2 regions of the Cupriavidus sp. SW-Y-13 genome follow, and region 1 is predicted to be linked to the other one. Evidence: riboswitches for the same ligand, from Rfam matches in the RefSeq annotation. Region 1 holds a riboswitch; the other holds the start of a gene.
What was found. A riboswitch is a leader RNA that binds a small molecule or an ion and turns the genes downstream of it on or off. The one in region 1 is predicted to bind glycine.

Region 1 (3,401 bases):
GCGGTTTTTCCAGCGCGAGTCTCTGGCAGCCGTCACCCGCGCGTACGAACGTGGCCAGGAACTTGGGTTGCTGATTCTCGATGTGGACTTGTTCAAGCAGTTCAACGATCAGTATGGGCATCCCGTGGGCGACGAATGCCTGCGGCAGGTGGCATCGGCACTGAACGGCGTGCTGCGCGACGACCAGTTCTGCGCGCGCCTGGGCGGCGAGGAGTTCGCCGTGGTGCTGCCGAATTCGAACGTGGACGAGACACGCAGTGTTGCCCGCGGGCTGGTGGCATCGGTGCGAGACCTTGGCATTCCGCACAACGGCACGCCAGTGCAGCCCTTCGTGACGATCAGTGTGGGCGCCGTCTGCACACTGCCGGAGGCGCCTCGCCTGGAGCCACTGCTGCACCGCGCCGACAGCGCGATGTACCGCGCCAAGCGCGCGGGGCGTAACCGGTATGTGCTCGACGGCAGCCTGTCCCTCGGCGTGCAAAACACCGGATTGTGACCATCGCGCGAAAAGGGCTTGCAAATTGCCAAGTCTTCTGTAGAATTCGCGGCTCGCATCGACGCAGCAATGCAGCGATACGAAGCCCAGATGGCGGAATTGGTAGACGCACTAGGTTCAGGTCCTAGCGGTGGCAACACTGTGGAGGTTCGAGTCCTCTTCTGGGCACCAATTCAGATAAACCCTCGCTCGTAAGAGCGGGGGTTTTTCATTTGTGCGCCCCAAATGCTGTTGGTTTGCTCCCCTCTCCCATGAAATGGGAGAGGGGCGGGGGAGAGGGCCGGAGGCTCTGCTTGCCGACCACGTAGCAATTTGTACCTCCAGCCCTCTCCCCCAACCCCTCTCCCGCCATGCGGGAGAGGGGAGCACACCATCAGGCGATTCAGGCAACCGCACTACCCCCCACCTCGCCCCCAGCCACCACCACCTCAGCCCCAGCCCCCCGCACCACATCTCCCACCATCTCGGCCGTCACCGCTGACAGCGTCCATCCCAGATGCCCATGCCCCGTGTTGTAAAACACATTGGCCGCATGACCCCTGCCCACGCGCGGCATCATGTTCGGCATCATCGGGCGCAGCCCGGCCCAGGGCACGACGCTGCGTGTGCTCACCGCAGGAAAACATGCGTGCACCCAGTCGATCAGCGGACGAATGCGATCGGCGCGGATATCGCGATTGATGCCATTGAACTCCGCCGTGCCCGCCACCCGAAAACGATCGACACCCAGCCGGCTAGTGACCAGTTTGGTTTCATCATCGAGCAGGCTCACAACAGGCGCGCCGGCCTGGCTCTCGGCATCGTTCAGGTTGACCGTGATCGAGTAACCCTTCACCGGATAGATGTTGACGCGATCGCCAAGCTGCTGCGCAAAGGTGCGGCTCGCCACGCCAGCGCACACCACGATGCCGTCGAACTCGCGCGATGAGGGCAGACCGTCTTCGGCGGATACCACGGTGACGCGTCGGCCTGTGGTCGATAGCGTGCGCACGTCCTGGTTGTATAGCGTAGTCACGCCCAGCCGCTGCACGGCCGCCGCGAGCCCACTGGTGAACTTGTGGATATCGCCGGTGGCATCGCTCTCGGTGTAGTACCCACCGTAGAACTTGCCGGCCAGCGTCGGCTCGATATCGCGCATCTCCGCAGGCGTGACCGCGCGCCGCTCCAGTCCGCCTTCGGCCAGCAGCGTCGACACGCGCCCGGCATGATCGAACCCCGACTTGTTGCGATAGATATGCAGGATGCCGCGCCGCTTCAGATCGAAATCGATACCTTCCGCATCCGCCCAGGCAAACAGGTGCTGGCGTGCGGCAATGGCAAGCCGCGCCGTCTCCACGGTGTTGCTGCGATAGTGCGGCATCGACGCGATGAACTCGGCGAACCAGCTCAACTTGTGCCACGTAGGGCGCGGGTTGACCAGCAGCGGCGCATCGTTGCGGAGCATCCACTTCACACCCTTAACGAGCGTGGACCAGTGCGTCCAGACTTCGGCGTTCGATGCCGATAGCTGTCCGCCATTGGCGAACGATGTCTCCATGGCCGCATAGCGATGGCGTTCGAAGAGCGTGACGGAGAATCCGCGCTTGGCGAGGGCGTAAGCGGTCGTGACGCCGGTAATACCGCCGCCGATCACTGCAATGGTTTTCATGAGAAGGTCGCGAGGACGTCAAGGGATGGCAGTCCACCGCGCCCCATGCGCGGATAGACGCCCCCTCTGTCCTTGACCTGAGAGATTCGCGCGGCGCCGGTCGCGGAGGACGGCACACATCGCTTGCTCCTTCGGTACCAGCGGCCGACGTGAGAGCCGTGGTTCTTCAGAGTGCATTGGCGATATCGGTCCTTTTGCCTGAGAGTTTCCGGGGCGGTTGCTCCTTCGGCGCCGTGCTGCCTGTCGGATCGAGTCGGACTGGCACGGGCTCTCCCGATATCACGGGACAACGTGAGGCACTATGCCACAGGTTTTAAGATTTCGGCTATGTCCATTGAGCGATATCAACGATCCGAGGCGCGACGCTTGCGGCCGGTGAGCATCGCCGCTATGAGGTTCTCGCGCAGCTTGAGGCTCATGGCGATGGCCGCGATTACGTGGACGACGACCAGCCCGAGCAGCGTGTTCGACATCCATCGATGGATGTCGATGGGCCAGTCCTCGCCCCAGAACGGATCGAGCCGGGACATCCATCCCGTGACGGCGAGGCCAAGGATCAGCGCCCACATGGCGAGCATCATCACGGCGCCGAGCGGCGTGTGGCTGAGATGGCGCGGCGCGCGGCCACGCAGCAATGCCCGGGCATAGAGCAGCACGCCAGCCGGACGCGGCAGCCAGGCACCAAAGCGCGCGTGCTCGGTGCCGACAAATCCCCAGAGAATCCGAAACAGTACCAATCCGGCCGCCACATAGCCCAGCACACGGTGCAGGCGGTCGCCGGAGTCATCGAAGATATCGAACAGGACGATGGCCGCCACGCTCCAGTGCGTGAAGCGGACGGCCAGATCCCATACGGCGAGCGTATCGGACCGCTCCATGCGATCCGCCGGCGTGGACATGCTTACTTCTCGATTTCCGATTTCACGATGTCGAGCGTCTTCGTGTCGAAATAAATCTCGGCCTTCTTGCCGTCCTTGGTGGTGCCGTAGATCTCGTAGCAGTTGCCGTCCACCTTGAACTTCTTGATGTTGTAGCCCTGGGCCGCGATCTTGGCCTTGGCGTCAGCCTCCGGCATCCATTCGGCCTTGGGGTGCTTGGCGCAGTTGGCGCCAGCGAACGCTGCCGAGGAGAATAGGCCAGCGAGGGCAAAGGCTGCGAACTTGTACATGAATGACTCCTCCGATTTACCCATTCGGGCGATGTCTCGCATCGTATTCTGGAATGAGACACGTTTCATGTCATCGCTTTCCCGGTGGA
Region 2 (3,401 bases), on a different contig from region 1:
CAGAATTTGCACGCCGAGCGAGTGAAACGTACAAACGGTCAGCTGCTTGAGTGGAATACGCTTCCCTTCGCGCGTGGTCTTTCCCTCCATGAGCTTGCTGATGCGCTCCTGCATCTCCTTGGCCGCCTTGTTCGTGAACGTGACGGCAGCAATGTGACGCGGCTCGAACCCCTTGTCCTCGATCAGATGCGCAATTTTCTGCGTGATCACGCGCGTCTTGCCGGAACCCGCCCCGGCCAGCACAAGGCAAGGGCCGTCCAGATAGCGAACGGCTTCGGATTGCGCGGCGTTGAGTCCGTGGGTCATGGGGCGGGAAGAGGAAAGCGGGGACGAGAACCGGGAAGGGCGGAAATGCCGAACTCGGCACGCGGTCAGCCACGCGCCGAAGGCGACGATGCTACCACGCGGCAAGGTGGCTGACAGGGCCTGTCGGAGGGTGTCCGACGGCACCCGTTTCACGCTGGTAACAATCGTAAATCGGGCGGGCCCTGCCTGGTGACGGGGCATGGAGTTTGCCTCTCTCCCGTACGGCCGAGCAGGTTGGCAGTCACAACGGTGCACGGCAAACCTTCCGGATATCGGAACGTATCGGAATCCATTCGAATCAAGGAGCCAATCATGAACACCCTTCGCACGCTCTCGAAAGTCGCGCTGATCGGCGCTACGCTGGTCGGCTTTGCCGGTTGCGCGGACATGACGCCGAAGCAACGGAATACCGCCATCGGCGCCGGTGCGGGCGCGCTCGGCGGCGCGGTGCTGACCAACGGCAGCGCCTTGGGTACGATCGGCGGCGCGGCTGCCGGTGGCGTCATCGGCAATGTCGTAACCAAGGACAACCGCTGACCGAACGGGGGGACCGCAGCGCGCGACGGGACGGTTTGACAAAGCCAGACCGCTCCCGTACATTCACGCGCATCTGACCGGGAGAGCGCGCATCACGCATTGCGCCGCCGAAGGGGAATCACCCGAAAACTCTCAGGCACCATGGACCGGTCGGATCGGCATGCAACATGCACACGATGCATGCCGCACTCTGGAGAGCGACATCCGCCGCAGCTGGAAGGCCGGCGAGCATGTCCACCGAAGGGGCGCACGGAGCCACGGCTTCGTAATCTCTCAGGTATCGAGGACAGAGGGGTCATCCGCCGCAGCGGACTGGTTGCACATTGGTGCGGCCGGCATGCGGCGGGTGACCCTTTTTTCGTTTTCGAATTGCCCGAGGATATCCATGACGCTCCAGGCCACGCCCCTCAACGCCATTCATCGCGCCCTCGGCGCCCGCATGGTCGATTTTGGCGGTTGGGACATGCCGGTCAACTACGGCTCCCAGATCGAGGAACACAACGCAGTCCGCTCGGACGCCGGCATGTTCGACGTCTCGCACATGTGCGTGGTCGATCTCCATGGCGCGAACACCCGCACCTTCCTGCGCGGCCTGCTGGCCAACAACGTCGACAAGCTCCAGACACCGGGCAAGGCCCTGTATTCCTGCATGCTCGACGAGAAAGGCGGTGTCATCGACGACCTGATCGTCTACTTCTTTGCCGAGGATTATTTCCGGCTCGTGGTCAATGCGAGCACGGCCGTCGGCGATATCGAATGGATCCGTTCGCGCAACAGCGAGACCGGCAGCGGCGTGACTATCAACCCGCGCCGTGGTGACGTGGCACCAGCAGGGTTCAGCGCACTGGCCATCGTCGCCGTGCAGGGTCCGAACGCACGCGCCAAAGTCTATGCAGCCTTCCCCTCCACCCAGCCCGCCGATGCCCTCAAGCCATTCAACGCGCTGGTCGTGCAGGACCCGGCCATGGGCGAACTGATGGTGGCGCGCACGGGCTATACCGGCGAAGACGGCTTCGAACTGGTGGTGCCGGCCGAGAACGTCGCCGGTATCTGGGAAAAACTCGTGGCAGCCGGTGTGAAGCCTGCCGGCCTGGGCGCACGCGACACCCTGCGCCTGGAAGCCGGCATGAACCTGTACGGCCAGGACATGGACATCCATACGTCGCCGCTCGACGCCGGGCTGTCGTGGACGGTCGATCTGCAAAGCGAACGCGACTTCACCGGCAAGGCTGCGCTGACCGCTGGCGGCCAGAAACGCGCGTTCCTGGGCCTGATCCTGCGCGACAAGGGCGGCGTGCTGCGCGCGCACCAGAAAGTCGTCACCGCATCCGGCGACGGCGAAATCACCAGCGGCACATTCAGCCCGTCGCTGTCCCAGTCCATTGCCTTTGCCAGTCTGCCGAAGGACATCGTGCCGGGTGCGGAAGTCCAGGTAGAGATCCGCGACCGCAAACTGACCGCGACTGTGGTTAAACTGCCGTTTGTGCGCAATGGCAAGGCACTCGTGAGCTGAGGCATCGGCCCCCGCTTCACACCAACGGTCGCCCTTCCACCCGTTCCGCTCGAGCCCACATGCCGCGGGCGGGTGAATGAAACAAGAAACACACTGTATCCCGGAGAACCCTCATGAATTTCCCCGCTGACCTGAAGTACACCGAGTCGCACGAATGGGTGCGCGTCGAAGCCGACGGCACGCTGACCATCGGCATCACCGACCACGCACAAGACGCGCTGGGCGACATCGTTTTCCTGGAACTGCCCGAAGTGGGCAAGTCGGTTGGCGCAGGCGACGCGCTGGCCGTGGTGGAGTCCGTGAAGGCGGCTTCCGACATCTACGCCCCGGTGGCCGGCGAAGTCATCGCCATTAACGACGCGGCTTCGGCATCGCCGGAATCGGTCAATGCCAACGCCTTCGACGCGTGGCTGTTCAAGATCAAGCCGGCCAACGGCGACGATGTGAACGGCCTGATGAACGTCGACGCCTACAAGGCCAGCGTCGGCGCCTGATCGCGCTGATTGTCCGATGCCGCGCGTGGCGGCAGGCTGACCACCTGCCCCGCGCGCTCCACGAGATTTCCTTGCCATGAACGCCCCGTTTCCCATGAACGCTGCCGCCCAAGCTGCACGGCCCACGCTGGCCGAACTGGAGGCGCGCGACGCCTTCGCCGCCCGCCATATCGGGCCCGATACCGCCGAACAGCAGCACATGCTCAAGCTGCTCGGTTTCCACAGCACCGCCGCGCTGATCGATGCCGTGGTGCCTGCCGCCATCCGTCGCCGCGATGGCATGTCGCTGGGCGAATTCACCGCCCCGCTGACCGAGGAAGCCGCGCTGGCCAAGCTGCGCGGCCTGGCCAGCAAGAACCGCGTGCTCAAGAGCTTCATCGGGCAGGGGTACTACAACACGCTCACGCCCGGGGTCATCCTGCGCAACGTGTTTGAAAACCCGGCGTGGTACACCGCCTACACCCCGTACCAGCCTGAGATCTCGCAGGGCCGTCTCGAAGCCCTGCTGAACTTCCAGCAGATGCTGACGGACCTGACCGGCATGGACATCG

Region 2: it holds a riboswitch for glycine, as region 1 does, so the genes downstream of both, gcvT (glycine cleavage system aminomethyltransferase GcvT) here and GA566_RS26515 (D-amino acid dehydrogenase) in region 1, are expected to answer to the same signal.

The regions. Positions count from the first base shown of each region.
Region 1 covers NZ_WHLX01000002.1:2,470,662-2,474,062, forward strand. The annotation lists gene GA566_RS26505 (diguanylate cyclase domain-containing protein) at 1-496, shown strand, start outside; tRNA gene GA566_RS26510 (tRNA-Leu) at 581-667, shown strand; gene GA566_RS26515 (D-amino acid dehydrogenase) at 879-2,144, opposite strand; glycine riboswitch at 2,321-2,430, opposite strand; gene GA566_RS26520 (cytochrome b/b6 domain-containing protein) at 2,489-3,043, opposite strand; gene GA566_RS26525 (PepSY domain-containing protein) at 3,046-3,312, opposite strand.
Region 2 covers NZ_WHLX01000001.1:3,416,898-3,420,298, forward strand. The annotation lists gene GA566_RS15370 (UvrD-helicase domain-containing protein) at 1-306, opposite strand, end outside; gene GA566_RS15375 (glycine zipper 2TM domain-containing protein) at 619-843, shown strand; glycine riboswitch at 912-1,002, shown strand; glycine riboswitch at 1,024-1,143, shown strand; gene gcvT (glycine cleavage system aminomethyltransferase GcvT) at 1,229-2,356, shown strand; gene gcvH (glycine cleavage system protein GcvH) at 2,470-2,850, shown strand; gene gcvP (aminomethyl-transferring glycine dehydrogenase) at 2,927-3,401, shown strand, end outside.